3 regions of the Comamonas aquatica genome follow, and region 2 is predicted to be linked to each of the others. Evidence: predicted binding sites of a transcription regulator. Region 2 holds the regulator's gene; each other region holds the start of a gene.
The links. The regulator FNR, encoded in region 2, switches genes on or off when oxygen is low (the NO sensors DNR and NnrR bind a similar motif). The targets are predictions, from matches to a motif close to TTGATNNNNATCAA.
Positions count from the first base shown of each region.

Region 1: the regulator FNR is predicted to act here: its motif matches at 2,821-2,834, upstream of KAQ61_RS10125 (OmpW/AlkL family protein).
Region 3: the regulator FNR is predicted to act here: its motif matches at 2,329-2,342, upstream of cydD (thiol reductant ABC exporter subunit CydD).

Region 1 covers NZ_CP072916.1:2,126,776-2,131,893, forward strand. The annotation lists gene KAQ61_RS10115 (O-acetylhomoserine aminocarboxypropyltransferase/cysteine synthase family protein) at 17-1,294, shown strand; gene KAQ61_RS10120 (LysR family transcriptional regulator substrate-binding protein) at 1,305-2,066, opposite strand; gene KAQ61_RS10125 (OmpW/AlkL family protein) at 2,161-2,748, opposite strand; gene KAQ61_RS10130 (DUF808 domain-containing protein) at 2,945-3,952, opposite strand; gene KAQ61_RS10135 (rhodanese-like domain-containing protein) at 4,055-4,924, opposite strand; gene KAQ61_RS10140 (hypothetical protein) at 4,973-5,118, shown strand, end outside.
Region 2 covers NZ_CP072916.1:903,361-908,478, reverse strand. The annotation lists gene KAQ61_RS04240 (sulfite exporter TauE/SafE family protein) at 1-393, opposite strand, end outside; gene hemN (oxygen-independent coproporphyrinogen III oxidase) at 399-1,778, opposite strand; gene fnr (fumarate/nitrate reduction transcriptional regulator Fnr) at 1,983-2,708, shown strand; gene KAQ61_RS04225 (hypothetical protein) at 2,779-3,084, opposite strand; gene KAQ61_RS04220 (FixH family protein) at 3,333-3,620, opposite strand; gene ccoG (cytochrome c oxidase accessory protein CcoG) at 3,696-5,118, opposite strand, start outside.
Region 3 covers NZ_CP072916.1:2,285,057-2,290,174, reverse strand. The annotation lists gene KAQ61_RS10890 (acyl-CoA dehydrogenase) at 1-159, shown strand, start outside; gene KAQ61_RS10885 (NAD(P)H-dependent flavin oxidoreductase) at 303-1,265, shown strand; gene KAQ61_RS10880 (hypothetical protein) at 1,530-1,859, shown strand; gene KAQ61_RS10875 (hypothetical protein) at 1,805-2,170, shown strand; gene cydD (thiol reductant ABC exporter subunit CydD) at 2,446-4,134, shown strand; gene cydC (thiol reductant ABC exporter subunit CydC) at 4,131-5,118, shown strand, end outside.

The DNA of each region.
Region 1 (5,118 bases), 1.2 Mb from region 2:
CCCGGAGACCCTTGTCATGCGCATTGAAACCCTGGCCGTCCATGCCGGCTACAGCCCCGACCCCACCACCAAGGCCGTGGCCGTGCCCATCTACCAGACGGTGGCCTATGCCTTCGACAGCGCGCAGCATGGCGCCGACCTGTTCGACCTGAAGGTGCCGGGCAACATCTACACCCGCATCATGAACCCCACCACCGACGTGCTGGAAAAGCGCGTCGCGGCGCTGGAAGGCGGCATTGCTGCGCTGGCGGTGGCCTCGGGCATGGCGGCCATCACCGCCGCCATCCAGACCCTGGCCGAAGCCGGCGACAACATCGTCAGCGCCAGCACGCTCTATGGCGGCACCTACAACCTGTTTGCCCACACCTTCCCGCAGCAGGGCATCGAGGTGCGCTTTGCCGATCCACGCGACCCAGCCAGCTTTGGTGCACTGATCGACGCCAAGACCAAGGCCGTGTTCATCGAGTCCATTGGCAACCCACTGGGCAATGTGACCGACATCCGCGCCCTGGCCGATGTGGCCCATGCGCATGGCGTGCCGCTGATCGTGGACAACACCGTGCCCAGCCCCTACCTGCTGCGCCCGTTCGAGTTCGGTGCCGACATCGTCGTGCACTCGCTGACCAAATACCTGGGCGGCCACGGCACCAGCGTGGGCGGCGCCATCGTGGACAGTGGCAAGTTCCCCTGGGCCGAGCACAAGGCCCGCTTCAAGCGCCTGAACGAACCCGACGTCAGCTACCACGGCGTGGTCTACACCGAAGCCCTGGGCCCAGCCGCCTTCATCGGCCGCGCGCGCGTGGTGCCACTGCGCAACATGGGTGCGGCCATCTCGCCGCAAAACGCCTTCCAGATCCTGCAAGGCATTGAAACCCTGACCCTGCGCATGGACCGCATCTGCGAGAACACGCAGAAGATTGCCGAAGCCCTGCAAAACCACCCCAAGGTGGAATGGGTGCGCTATGCGGGCCTGAAGGACCACCCCGACCACGCCATCGTGCAAAAGCAGTCGGGCGGCCGCGCCTCGGGCATCCTGTCGTTCAGTCTGAAGGGCGCAGAAGGCCGTGCGGCCGGCGCGCGTTTCCTCGATGCCCTGCAGCTGTTCACCCGCCTGGTGAACATTGGCGATGCCAAGTCGCTGGCCACCCACCCGGCTTCGACCACCCACCGCCAACTGGACGCGGCCGAACTGGCCAAGGCCGGCGTGACCGAGGGCATGGTGCGCCTGTCCGTGGGCATCGAGCACATCGACGACCTGCAGGCCGACCTGGATCAGGCCCTGGCCCAGGTCTAAGGGCTGGGGCTCAGGCCCCAGGCACCTGCGCAAGGCTCCTGGCCTGTGCGCAGGTGGGCGGCGGCAGGCACTGCGCCAGGATGCGTTCCTTGAGCCGCTCTGCCGCCGGGGGCAACGCATGGTCCCGGGGCCAGATCATGTTTAAGTGCGTGCGCAGCTTGGCATCGGCCAGTGGCACCAGCATGGGCAGGCCCTGCATGCCCAGCTGGGCAAAGCTGTCGAGGGCAAAGGCCACGCCCAGACCCTTTTGCACCATCAACAGCATGGGCAAAGTCTCCACCCCCCAGTAGGCCACTTCCGGCGTGAACCCGGCTTCCTGGCAGGCGCGCAGCAGCATGTCCGAAATGCCGGTGCCCAGCAGCGAGCTGTGCAGCAAAAAGCGCTCTGCGCGCAACGCCCCCAAGGCAATCTGGGTCTGCCCGCACAAGGGATGCTGCGGCGGCAAGGCCACCCGCAAGGGTTCGTTCATCACCTCCTGGTTCTGCAGCTCCGGCGCCGCAAACTGGCTGCGGCAGATCACCAGGTCCTGGCTGCGCTCGCGCAGACGCTGGAGCAGGTAGCCGGTTTCCCCCTCGTGCACATGGACCGTGAGCTTCATCGCACTGACCAGCAATTGCGCCATCACCCGCGGCATGATGAACAGGCTGGCCGCCGTGGCGCAGCCGATGTGCACCGTGCCCCTGCTGGCCTGGCACTGTAGGTGTCGCCGATGGCCTTGCGCCGGCGCATCTGTGACCTGTGGGTGCTGAGCGGTTTGCGCCTGATGGCCCACGCCCTGGTGGCGTCACTCTAATGCCCCAGGGTTGCAGGCATAAAAAAACCGCTGCCATGGCAGCGGTTGGAAGCCCTTGGAGAGAGCAGGAAATTTAGAAGCGGTAGCCAACGCCCACGCCCACCAGGATGGGGTCAATCTTGAACTTGCCGATGCCGTTGTTGATGGTCGTGTCGATATACACCTTCTTCACGTCGAAGTTCAGCGACCAGTTCTTGTCCAGCGCATAGTCAAAACCGACTTGCAGAGCACCGCCCCAGCTGTTGCGCTTCACATCCAGGCCAGCGGGCAGGTCAACATTCGAGAAGCGTGTGTAGTTGATACCTGCACCCAAGTAAGGCTTGAAAGCGCCAAAGTTGGTGAAGTGGTACTGGGCCATCAGGCTGGGAGGCAGGTGTTTCAGCGAACCAATCTTGGCGCCATTCAGTCGCACGTCCTGCTTTTGAGGGTAGGTCAGGACCAGTTCTGCGGCGAAGTTGGGGGTGAAGTAGTAGCTGATGTCCAGCTCAGGAATCACCTTGTCGTTGATGCTAACGCCAGCAGCACCGGCAGCACCGCCGTTGTCGCTTTCCAGGTGCACAGCGCGCACGCGCACTTGCCACTTGCCATCTTGCTGCTGCGCCATGGCAGCACCGGAAGTCATTGCACACAGAGCGGCCACGGCCAGCAGAGTCTTTTTCATAGTAGGTGTTTGGTCAAAGTCCGGGGACAACCCCCGTGACAGCCATTGCATCACTGCGCCCCACCCTGGGGTTTGCCTTAGGTCAACCCGGCCACCAGCGCGATTTCAGAGTTTGCTGAAATGTTGGAATTGAGCAACAAACCCTGCCACAGCAACACACACCCACTGTCATAGGCCATGCACGGTGCCCCAGGGACTAGTGCGCGTCCGCAGTGCCGCGCAGGCGCTGCACTGCTTGCACCAGCACCACGATCACCCCGCCAATGAAGGCGCCCACCCCGACATGGACCAGCAGCGGCACCAGCAAGGCCACGACGCCACCCAGCGGGGCAATGCTGGCATCCAGCCAGGCCTGGATTGGCCGCAGGCCGTGGACCAGCAGACTACCGCCCACCAGGAACATGGCCGCCGTGCCCACGATCGACAGGCCCTTCATCAGCCAGGGGGTGAAGGCAATCAGGCCGCGGCCCAGGGCCTGCAGGCTGGCACGGTCCTTGGACATCCAGGCGTTGCCAACATCGTCCATGCGCACAATGCAGGCCACCAGGCCATACACGAACACGGTGATGGCCAGCGACACAGCCACCAGCACGCTGAACTGCTTGACCAGCGGCTCGTTGGCCACGGTGCTCAGCGCAATCGCCAGGATTTCGGCCGAGAGGATGAAGTCCGTGCGGATGGCACCTTTGATCTTTTGCTGCTCATAGTCTGCGGCGTCCATGCCACGCTGCTTGGCCTCACGCACCGAGGACTGCGCCACGCCCTGGGCCTGGGCTTCCTGGGCCTCCTGCACGGGATCGTGGCCGTTGCGGCGCTGGTGCAGGGTGTGCAAGATCTTCTCCACCCCTTCAAAGCACAGGAAGGCGCCGCCCACCATCAGCAACGGGGTGATCAGCCAGGGCATGAAGGCGCTGATCAGCAAGAAGGCAGGCACCAGGATCACCTTGTTGAGCAGCGATCCCTTGGCCACGCCCCAGACCACGGGCAGTTCGCGGTGGGTGCGCACGCCGGTCACCTGCTCGGCGTTCAGGGCCAGGTCATCGCCCAGCACGCCCGCGGTCTTTTGCATGGCCACCTTGGTCATGCCCGCCACGTCGTCGGCCATGGCGGCCGATTTGCGCGCGGCCACCTTGCTCATCAGGGCCACGTCGTCCAACACGGCGGCAATGTCATCCAGCAGCATCAACAGTCCAGCACCGGCCATCTCGACTCCTTGGTGAATGTCCGCCGCACGCTTGCTTGCGCGGCATGACGTGAATCTTCAAAACATAGCAGCCGCCCCGCCACAGGCTGGCGGCTGCGGGACTCAGGGCTTGTCGTAATACGCCTGGGCCGTGTCGCTCAGCAGGTTGGGATGCATGCTGACCGCATACGGCAGGCCCAGGAAGTTGCGCCAGCCGCCCCGGTCGGCCTCGGTGAGCTTGCCGTCCTTGTTGACATCCAGCGCCACCGGCGCCACGCCGTAGAAGCTGCCGCCTACGCCGTCCAGCTTGAGCTTGTCGCCCTTCTTGTCCGTGCTGAGCACGCGGCCACTCGCGGCATCCACGGCCACCAGCGGTTCGCCGACAAAGCCTTCGCGGATCACATACACCTCGGTATAGCCCTGGCCGGCCCAGCGCTGATCGACCAGCAGGTCGGGCCGCGCCAGCACATTGGCCGCCTCGGCCGCGCAGGCGCCCGTGCGGCACAGCACGGCCACTGGGGCATCCTTGTAGGGCAGCACCGCCTGCACGGCCTGCCAGAAGTCCGCCGCGCTGACGCGCACCTCGGTGCCCGGGACTGCGCCATAGCGGCATTGGCTGCCATCGTCCGAACGGATCTGTGCCTCGGCTGCACCAAACGGGTGGGGCTGGCACTGCTGGTACAGGCGCGGAAACGGCAGGTGGCGCGCCCCCTCGGGGTGGCCCAGGCGGTATTCCGTGGCATCGCGCACATCGATCAGCGCCATGCGCTGGCTGGCCGGCAATTGCGTACCCACATAAGCCCGGGCCGCGCTGATGTCACCCGCGTAATGGCGCACGGGGGCGTACAGGGGCTGCGCCGGTGCGGCCTTGGCCACGGTGGGGGCCGTGCTCTTGCCGCCGCCATACCAGCCTTGGACATAGGCACAGCCCGAAGTGAGCAGCACGGACGACAAGGCCAACGCCTTCAGGACCCAGGAAGAAGAGGTTTGCATACACATGGTGAAAGAAGAACCCGCGGGCACGAAGACTGCGCCTGCGCTGTGGCCGCCATCATAGAGGGGCGCCGGGCCTGCGCCACCGCATCGCCGCCGTGGACATGGCTGGGCCTGCACCAGGTCGTCACCCCGTGCTGCGCCGCCGGCAGTCCACCCACCAATGTATTGGCAGGCATGCTGGCCCTGCTGCG
Region 2 (5,118 bases):
CTTGGCCCAGGCCGCACGGCCTGCGCGCTCCAGCCATGCCGGCTGCTGCCCCTGAAACACCATGAGCAAGCCCCAGGCCAGAATCAGCAGATGCATCAGCACCCACACCGGGTGCAGCAAGGAGGTACGGTCAGAGAACCAGGCCACCTGCTCCATCGCCAGGGCGGCCACCGCCCCCAGCATGCCGTAACCCAGCAAACGCCCGGTGTGGAATTGCAGTGCCCCCCAGCCAGGCACGCCGCGGGGCGCTGCCGCAGCGGCGCCGGCATGCAGGCGCACGGCATGGGCTTGCCCCTGGATGACGGCATGGCAGGGTGCGGCACACATGGCAAGACAATGGGGCCCACCCACGAGCCCCATGAAAAATGCCGTCCAAAGCAGAGAAAGCGCCATAGGGATCAGATGATCCGCGAAAACCTGGCCCGGTTGCGATCTGCCTGCAAATAACGATCAAACACCAGGGCGACGCCGCGCACGAAGAACCAGCCCTTCTCGGTCACCTTGATGCAGTCGTCCTGGATTTCCACCAGGCCTTCTTCCTGCTGGCTTTCGAGTGCAGCGATTTCCGCCGCAAAATACTGCGGGAAGTCGATCAGCCATGCGTTGTTGATCGACTCGAACAGCACCTCGCCCTGGCACATGATGGTCATAATCACGGCGCGGCGGATCAAGTCATCGCGCGTCAACGCCAGACCACGCACCACGGGCAGGCGCCCCTGGTCCAGCAGGTCGTAATACTCTTCCAGCGTCTTGGCGTTCTGGCTGTAGGTGGCCCCCACGCGGCCGATCGCAGAAACCCCCAGCGCAATCAAATCGCAATCCGGCTGGGTGCTGTAGCCCTGGAAGTTGCGATGCAGGCGACCCTGGCGCTTGGCCACTGCCAGCGCATCCTCAGGCAAGGCAAAGTGATCCATGCCCACATACACGTAGCCCGCATCAATGAAACTGGCGATGGCCGCCGAGAGCATGTTCACCTTGTCTGGCGCAGGCGGCAAGTCCTGCTGCAGGATGCGGCGCTGGGCCTTGAAACGCTCAGGCAAGTGGGCATACGCATACAAGGCAATGCGATCCGGGCGCAGCTGTGCCACCTGCTGCAGCGTACGCGCAAACGATTGCGCGTTCTGCTTGGGCAGGCCATAGATCAGGTCCACATTGATGGACTGGAATCCGAGTTCGCGCGCAGCGGCCACCAGATCGAACACCTGCTCGGCGGGCTGCTCGCGGTGCACGGCCTTTTGCACATCGGGATCGAAGTCCTGCACGCCGAAACTCAGGCGGTTGAAGCCAACTTCCTTGAGCACAGCCAGGCGCTCGCGCGTCACCGTGCGCGGGTCCACCTCGATGGAATACTCGCCAGCAGGATCAAAGGCGAAACGCTCGCGCAGCATCTGCCACAGCTCACGCAACTCGTCATCGGACAGGAACGTGGGCGTTCCTCCGCCGACATGGAACTGGCTGACCACCTGCCCCCGCCCGCAGTGCTGCAGGTGCAGATCGACCTCGCGCTCCAGATAGCGCATGTACGTGGCCGCACGCTCATGGTGCTTGGTCACGATCTTGTTGCACGCGCAGTAATAGCACAGCGATTCGCAAAACGGGATGTGCACATACAGCGACATCGGCTGCTTGGCAGCCGCAGCGACTTTGCGTTGCTTCAGAGCCAAGATATAGTCGCTATCACCAAACGCTTCCACAAACCTGTCTGCTGTGGGGTAAGAGGTATAGCGTGGACCAGGTACGTCGTAACGACGCAGGAGTTCGGGTGTGACGACAGTCATGAATCTTTTTTCCTTGATTGTTAGACTGTGCACCAAGGGCCCGCAACCAACCTTGACGTGAATCAAGAGGTCTGCGATCAAGCAATGCCACAATTTTGACAAGCATCATTCACCGCAATCCCAGTTGTAACAGCTTCTTTTTTACCGACCTTTAACGCACCGCGTGACCCGCAAGAATGCCTGCACCACGCCGCGTCCGAGTACATGACCCCTCCAACCATCAAAGTAACCTGTTCCAACTGCAACCTGCGCGAGCTGTGCATGCCCGTGGGGCTGAGTGAGCAGCAGTTGCAGCGCATCGACGAAATTGTGGCCACCCGCCGCAAGGTCAAGCGCGGCGGCACCCTGTTCCGCAACGGGGAGCCCTTCACATCGCTGTATGCCATCCGCACAGGCTTTTTCAAGACCTGCGTGGCTACCGAAGATGGTCGCGACCAGGTGACAGGCTTCCAGATGGCCGGCGAGATCATTGGTCTGGATGGCATCGTGCATGACCACCACACCTGCGATGCAGTGGCCCTGGAAGATGCCGAAGTGTGTGTGATGCCGTTTGACGGGCTGGAGGAGGTGTCGCGCGAAGTGACGGCCCTGCAGACCCACGTGCACAAGGTCATGAGCCGCGAAATCGTGCGCGAGCACGGTGTGATGCTGCTGCTGGGCAGCATGCGCGCAGAGGAACGCTTGGCGGCCTTCATCCTGAATCTGGTGCAGCGTCTGCACGCACGCGGCTTCTCGTCGTCGGAGTTGGTGCTGCGCATGACGCGCGAAGAGATTGGCAGCTACCTGGGCCTGAAGCTGGAGACGGTCAGCCGCACTTTCTCGAAGTTCGTCGAAGAAGGCATGGTGGAGGTCAAACAGCGCCACGTGCGCATTCTGGATACCGCCGCGCTGCAACGCCTGGTCAACAGCCACCAAGACTGCAACAAATAACCACCTACCGCTGCCTCAGCGCAGGTCCACGAAAAAAGCCTTCCTGCATCAACAGGAAGGCTTTTTTCATTCACGCGTTGTTGGGATAGCAGGCCTGCAGCCGCTCGGGATCGCCGAGCCCGGCCGACGGCGCCTGGGCTTGGGCGTTGACCGCTGCGCTGGGCAGGGCCAGCACCATGGTCATCCAGCCGGCCACGGCGAAGACCGCCCAGAACGCAAAGAATGCCAGGGTGTAGATGGCCGTGCGCGACAGCTCCACCGCCTGCCCCATCCACAGCATGTCGTGCGGGTCAAACGCCGCGAAGACCAGCATCTCCATCACGCCGGCAGCCACAAAGGCCGGCCAGCCAATCCACATCCAGCGTCGTGTCCACATAAAAGCACTCCTTCGCAAGGGGTTGTAGATAAATTGTGTCCACAGGCGCAGCACCATGGTTGTGGGACAAACACTGAATAAAAAAACATAGCTGCCAGCGCTTGTTGTCACTGGATTTCAAATAGTTTTCTATTTAAAACCTAATGTTTGCATGCGCTAGCAGCTATGTTTTTAGCCAACCACCTCCGCGCTGTCATGGGCCACCCCTGCCGCCGAGAGCAGCGCAGGCAGCCTGTCAGCGCGCTGCATCACTTGGGTGCCAGGTTGGGCAGGTCGTCCGCAGGGGTGGCGGCATGGTTGCGCACCACGTGGGCGGGTGCATGGCTTTTGTCCGGGTTGCGCAGTTGCTCGTTGATGTTCACGCCCTTCTGGTAATAGTCGGGGTCCACGACGGGATCTGCGCCACGCGTGGCAATCACCAGGGTGGCAATGCCCGCCACCACCACGATGGCAGGACCCGCCACCACCAGCCACACATGACCGAACTTCCACCAGGGACCGGTCGAGACTTCGGGCTTCATTTCAGCTTGAGACATCCTAGACTTTCTGAGAAATAAACAAACACCGCGCACAGCGCCCGAGGGCACCGTGCGCCAGACCCACATCCACGCTCAACGCGGCACCAGGAACACGGATTTTTCGGACACCCGGCCCTCACCGCTGCGCGCATCGATGTCGAACACGATGTGGTGCGAGCCGGGCTCTGCCGCACCGTAGGGAATCTGCACCCGCACGGCCACGCCGCGCGTCTGGGCGGGCAGCACTTCGACCTCGCCACCCTCGACCAGCTCGATCCCGTTGAGACCGTGCACCTGCACATGGTAGGTCTGGGCGGCCTCGGTGGCATTCATGACCTGCAGCCGATAGACATTTTCCAGCTTGCCGCCCGCCACGATCCGGGCCAGCGAGGCGCGGTCGCGGATCACGTCCACCTTCAACGGCTCGCGCAGCGCCATGCTCACCACCATCGCCACCGACAGGCCGACCAGGACGGCCCCATAAATCAGCACCCGAGGGCGGGCGATGCGCCGCAGGATCTGGGAGCGCGGCCAGCGCTGGGTGACAGCGTTTTGCGTCGTCAAGCGAATCAGGCCCCGCGGGTAATGCATGTTGTCCATCACGTTGTTGCACGCATCAATGCACAAGCCACAGCCGATGCACTCGTACTGCAGACCGTTGCGGATGTCGATGCCCACCGGGCAGACCTGGACGCAGAGCTTGCAGTCGATGCAGTCGCCCAACCCCTGGGCCTTGTAATCCGCATCCTTCTTGCGAGGACCGCGCGCTTCGCCGCGCACAGTGTCATAGCTGACCACCAGCGTGTCCTTGTCAAACATCGCGCTCTGGAAGCGCGCGTAGGGGCACATGTACTTGCAGACCTGCTCGCGCATGTAGCCGGCATTGCCATAGGTGGCGAAACCGTAGAACAGCACCCAGAAGATCTGCCAGCCACCTTGCAGGGCCAGCAGTTCGCTGCCCAGCTCGCGGATGGGCACAAAGTAGCCCACGAAGGTGAAGCCCGTCCACAAGGCAAACACCACCCACAGCAACTGCTTGAGCGATTTTTTCCAGACCTTCTCCCAGGTCCAGCCGGCCTGGTCCAGACGGATGCGCGCACTGCGATCGCCTTCGACCTTGTGCTCGATCCACATGAAGATTTCCGTGTAGACCGTCTGCGGACAGGTGAAGCCGCACCACAGGCGCCCGGCCACGGCCGTGAACAGGAACAGGGCCAACGCACTGATGATCAGCAGCCCCGTGAGGTAGATGAAGTCCTGCGGGTACAGCACGTAGCCGAACAGGTAAAAGCGCCGCGCGCCCAGATCGAACAGCACCATCTGACGCTGCCCCCAATCCAGCCAGGGCAGGCCGTAGAACAGCAGCTGCGTGGCCCACACCATCAGCCAGCGCCAGCGCATGAAAGTCCCGCTGATGGAACGCGGATAGATTTTCTTATGCGCTTCGTAAAACGAGACAGATTTTTCCTGGCTTTCCGCTTTGATAGGAATGACTTTTTGCGGTTTCTTTTGCTCG
Region 3 (5,118 bases), 1.4 Mb from region 2:
GACAAGCTGGCCCAGGGCGAGGACGTGGCCTTCATGCAGGCCAAGGTGGCCACGGCGCAGTTCTACGCCGAGCACATCCTGACCCGCACGACCAGCCTGCGCGACAGCATCCTGGCAGGCGGCGACAGCGCCTGCGCCCTGGCACTGGACGCCTTCTGACGCCCTGGCGACAGACAGCACCGCAGTAAGGGCAGACCATGGGATGGCTGCTCTTATCATTAGAAAAGTGAGCTGCTGGCGCTTGTCTGGTCAGCGTTTGAAGCTGTTTTTCTATCAATCACAATAGATTCGGAGACCGTTGCATGTCCAAAATTCCTGCAGTGCTGCAAAACTTGGCATTGCCCGTGATCGGCTCGCCCCTGTTCATCATCAGCAACCCCAAGCTAGTCATTGCCCAGTGCAAGGCCGGCATCGTGGGCTCCATGCCCGCCCTGAATGCCCGCCCTGCAGAAATGCTGGAGGACTGGCTGGCCGAGATCACCGAAGAGCTGGCCGCGCACAACCGGGCGCACCCTGAAGCGCCGGCCGCCCCGTTTGCCATCAACCAGATCGTGCACAAGAGCAACGACCGCCTGGAGCACGACCTGCAGGTCTGCGCCAAGTACAAGGTGCCGCTGATCATCACCAGCCTGGGCGCGCGCGAGGACGTGAACCAGGCCGTGCACAGCTGGGGCGGCGTGGTGATGCACGACATCATCAACAACAAGTTCGCCCACAAGGCCATCGAGAAGGGCGCGGACGGCCTGATCGCCGTGGCGGCGGGGGCTGGCGGCCATGCCGGCGTGAAAAGCCCGTTTGCCCTGATCCAGGAAATCCGCCAATGGTTTGATGGTCCGCTGGCGCTGTCGGGCTCGATGGCATCGGGCGGTGCCATCCTGGCCGCCCAGGCGATGGGGGCGGACTTTGCCTACATCGGCTCGGCCTTCATCGCCACCGAGGAGGCCCGTGCCGCCGAGGAGTACAAGCAGGCCATCGTGGCGTGCAACTCGGACGACGTGGTGTATTCCAACCTGTTCACCGGCGTGCACGGCAACTACCTGGCGCCGTCGATCCGCGCAGCCGGCCTGGACCCGGACAACCTGCCGGTGTCGGACCCCAGCGCCATGAACTTTGGCTCGGGCCGCACCAAGGCCTGGAAGGACATCTGGGGCTGCGGCCAGGGCATTGGCGCCATCGACAAAGTGCTGCCTGCGGCCGAGCTGATCGCGCGTTTCAAGCGGGAATACCAGGAAGCCCGCCAACGCCTGCAACTGGCCACGACCTGACCCCTGGGCTGCCTCCCATCGGGGACTGGAAGCGCAGGACATAGAAAGTTACAATTCGGGCGCCTCGATAGGCCATGGTCTGCCGTGCCCAGCCCCTGTGTGCCAGGCTATCTTCTGCGAAGTGGGCGGTCTGTACCACAGGGGCTTGTCTTTTTTCAGTGCGCTCTCGCGTGCGCTGTTTTGTGAATTTTTTATGCAATTGACATCCTTCGGCGCCGTGGCGCTGGCATCGCCGGCCCTAGCCGCCGAATCCACCCCCAGACGGTGACCGCCCTGGGCCTGAAGTCCATCGTCCAGATCGATGTCAAGTCCATGGAAGCCCTCAACGCCTACCTGCGCCCAGCGCGGTCCTTCCCTGGCCAGGGGGATTTCATCAACGTTGCCGAGATGCAGGAGGTCGACCGGGACTATCCCAAGGACCTGGCCGCGACCTTCCTGGAAAACGTCCGCCTGAGCGATGCCGACAAGCAGGCGCTGGAACCTGCCGCGGTGCAGCTGTTTGCCAACGTGCGCGATTCGCAAAAGCGCATCACCTCTACTTGGGCAAGCCCCAGAACGTCACCGAGGGCGTGCACCCGGCGATGGTGGCCGTGAACGTGCCCTTCAACTGCCTGGCGCCCAATCCGCCAGAGAAGATCGTGGCCTTCCTGCAGCGCGCCGGTGTCGCCCAGCGGGACCTGCAGCAGTACCGCGAGCAGGTGCAGGCCCTGGCCAAGGGCTTTGAGGCCGCCCCGCTGACCCAGGCCGGGGAAGGTGAGCTGCCGCTGGCCGCCGAGAAGAAGAAAAAGCCCCTGGTGTGGCAGAACAACTTCCGCGCAAAAGCATCGACGTCACGCCCCTGCAGTACTGCGCCACGCGGCCAAGCACGGCCCCTGCGATGGCTACGCATGGCAACCATGCGCTGAACGCGGCAGACCATGCGGCGCACCGCGTGTGTGACATCGCTGCGGCATGCCGCCATCACCCAACAGCGCCTTTCGGGGAGTTTTTTTTTGACCTGCGCACCACGGGGGCTTGGTGTAGGTCATGACACGGCCATTACCCCTCTTGCTATTTGGGTGATTTGATGGAAATCAACGCCGCAGTGTTTCACTCGACTACCTGAGCCCGTGTGGAAGTTGTTCTGCAGAAACCCTAGCATCTGCACAAATTTCAGTAAATACTGAAAATTCGGAATCAAATGGAATCCACTGACTTCGATCAAACGGCAAGCAAGCCCCGCGCCCAGCGTCGCCGTCCCGACCGCGGTACCGCGTGGTCGGTCGTGGCCTCGCTGTTGTGGCTGCCGCAGGCGGCATTGCTGGCCACCGCCGTGCAGTGGATGGCCACAGGCCGTGCCGCCGAGGTGGGTGGGTTGGCGCTGGGTCTGCTGGTGCTGGGTGCGGCCAAGGCCTGGTGCGAGGGCCATGGCATGCGCTTGAGCTTTGAGGCTGCCCGGGCCCAGGTGGACACCCTGCGGGCCCAGGTGGTGCAAGCGCTGGCCAGCAGCTCGCCCCTGGACACACGGCGCGTGCCGTCGGGCCAGGCCGCCAGCGCCGTGGCCGAACAGGCGGAGGCGATTGTGCCCTGGCTGTCGCGCTACCAGACCGCGATGTGGCGCACCCGGGTGCTGCCGCTGGTGATTGCTGCCGTGGTGGCCTGGCAATCCTGGGTGGCGGCGCTGATCCTGGTGGTGGCAGCGCCCTTGATTCCCCTGTTCATGGCCATTGTGGGCTGGCGTGCCCAGGTGGCCAGCCAGGAGCAGATGGTGCAGCTGGGTCAGATGAACGGTTTTCTGCTGGACCGCCTGCGCGGCCTGACCACGCTGCGCGCCCTGGGCGCGGTCGATGCTACGGCCCGGCGGCTGCGTGCACATGCCGAATCCCTGCGCCAGCGCACCCTGCGCGTGCTGCGCATCGCCTTCCTGTCCTCGGCCGTGCTGGAGCTGTTTTCGGCGCTGGGCGTGGCCATGGTGGCCGTGTACGTGGGCTTTCACCTGCTGGGCTATCTGGAGTTCGGCACCTGGCACGGCCGCCTGAACCTGGGGCAGGCCCTGTTCGTGTTGCTGCTGGCGCCCAGCTTTTTCGAGCCGCTGCGCGAACTGGCAGCCGTGTGGCACGACCGCGCCGCCGGCGAGGCCGCAGTGCAGACCCTGCAGGACATGGCCCGTGAGGCCCAGCCCTTGCCCGGGGCGCTGGCGGCCCACGCGCCCCAGGTCCCCGGGGCGCGGCAGGACGCAGCGCGGGTGACGCTGCACAACGTGCACATCCAGGCGCCGGGTGTCGCCGCTTCGGCCGCACCGGTGCACCTGGACATACAGCCGGGCGAACATGTTGCCCTGTGGGGGGCTAGTGGCAGCGGCAAGTCGGTGCTGCTGGCGCAGATCGCCGGCCTGCTGCCCACCCACCAGGGGCAGGTGCGGGTGGATGGCGTGCCCATAGAGGACTGCAACGCAGCGACATTGCGCCAACGCATGGCCTGGATGGGCCAGCACCCGCATGTGTTTGCGGGTTCGGCCGCCCGCAACATCCGCCTGGACCGTCCCGACGTGGCCGAGGCCGACGTGGCCACAGCCATGCAGGCCGCAGGCCTGGGGGCCGTGCTGCAGGCGCGCCCCATCAGCAGCCTGGGGGAAGGCGGGCAGGGCCTGTCGGGCGGCGAAGCCGTGCGCCTGGCGCTGGCGCGCCTGGCCGTGGCGGCGCCCCAGGCCGGGGTGCTGCTGGTGGATGAACCCACGGCCCACCTGGATCCGATGACGGCCTCGCAGGTCATGCAGGCCTTGCTGCAGCTGGCCCAGGGGCGCACCCTGATCGTGGCCACCCACGACCCAGTGCTGGCGGCGCGCATGGACCGGGTGGTGCCGGTGCAGGGCGCGGAGGTACTGGCATGAAGGCATCCCGCAGCAGCACACGCGCCATGCTGGTGGCGCTGGCGGCCATGGCGCCGCGCCACCTGTGGCTGGGGGGCATGGCCCTGGCCAGCTTGACCGTGCTGATGGGCATGGCGCTGCTGGGCCTGTCCGGCTGGTTCATTGCCGCCACGGCGCTGGCCGGGCTGGTGCCGGCCACTGCCCTGGTGTTTGACGTCTTCATGCCCAGTGCTGGCATCCGCTTGCTGGCCCTGGGGCGCACCGGGGCGCGCTATGGCGAGCGCCTGGTCACGCACGATGCCACGCTGGCCGTGCTGGCGGCGCTGCGCGAGCGCCTGTTCCGCAGCTGGGCCCCGGCCGGTGCTGCGTGGCAGCTGTGCCTGCGGCCCGCACGCTGGCTGCAGCGCCTGACCAGCGATGTGGACGCGCTGGACAGCCTGTACCTACGCCTGGCCGTGCCCCTGGTGTCGGCCTGCGCGGCCGCGCTGCTGGCGGCCGTGGTGCTGGGCACCATGCACGCGGGCCTGGGCCTGCTGCTGGGCCTGTGGCTGCTACTGACGGGCATGGCGATTGCCGCCGTGCTGGCCCTGCGTGCCCGCCGCCCGGCCTTGCGCCGTGCGGCCGCCCTGGAGCGCCTGCGCACCCAGGCCGTGGACCTGGTGGCCGGCCAGACCGAGCTGTTGATGGCCGGCCGCCTGCCGGCGCAATGTGCCCGCCTGGCGGCCACGGAGCGCAGCGTGGCCCAGGCCGACCGCCAGCTCAACCGCCTGGAAGCCCGGGCCAGCATGGCCTTTGGCATGGCCAGCACGCTGACCCTGGTGGGCGTGCTGCTGGCGGTGGGCTGGCTGGTCGAGCAGGGCGTGGTGGGGGCGCCGGGGGCGGCCCTGGCCCTGCTGGTGGCCCTGGCTGCGATGGAGCCTTTCGCCGCCTTGCGCCGTGGCGCGGTGGAAGCCGGTCGTACCTGGTTGTCCATCAAACGGCTGGCACCCCAGGTGGTGCAAGCGC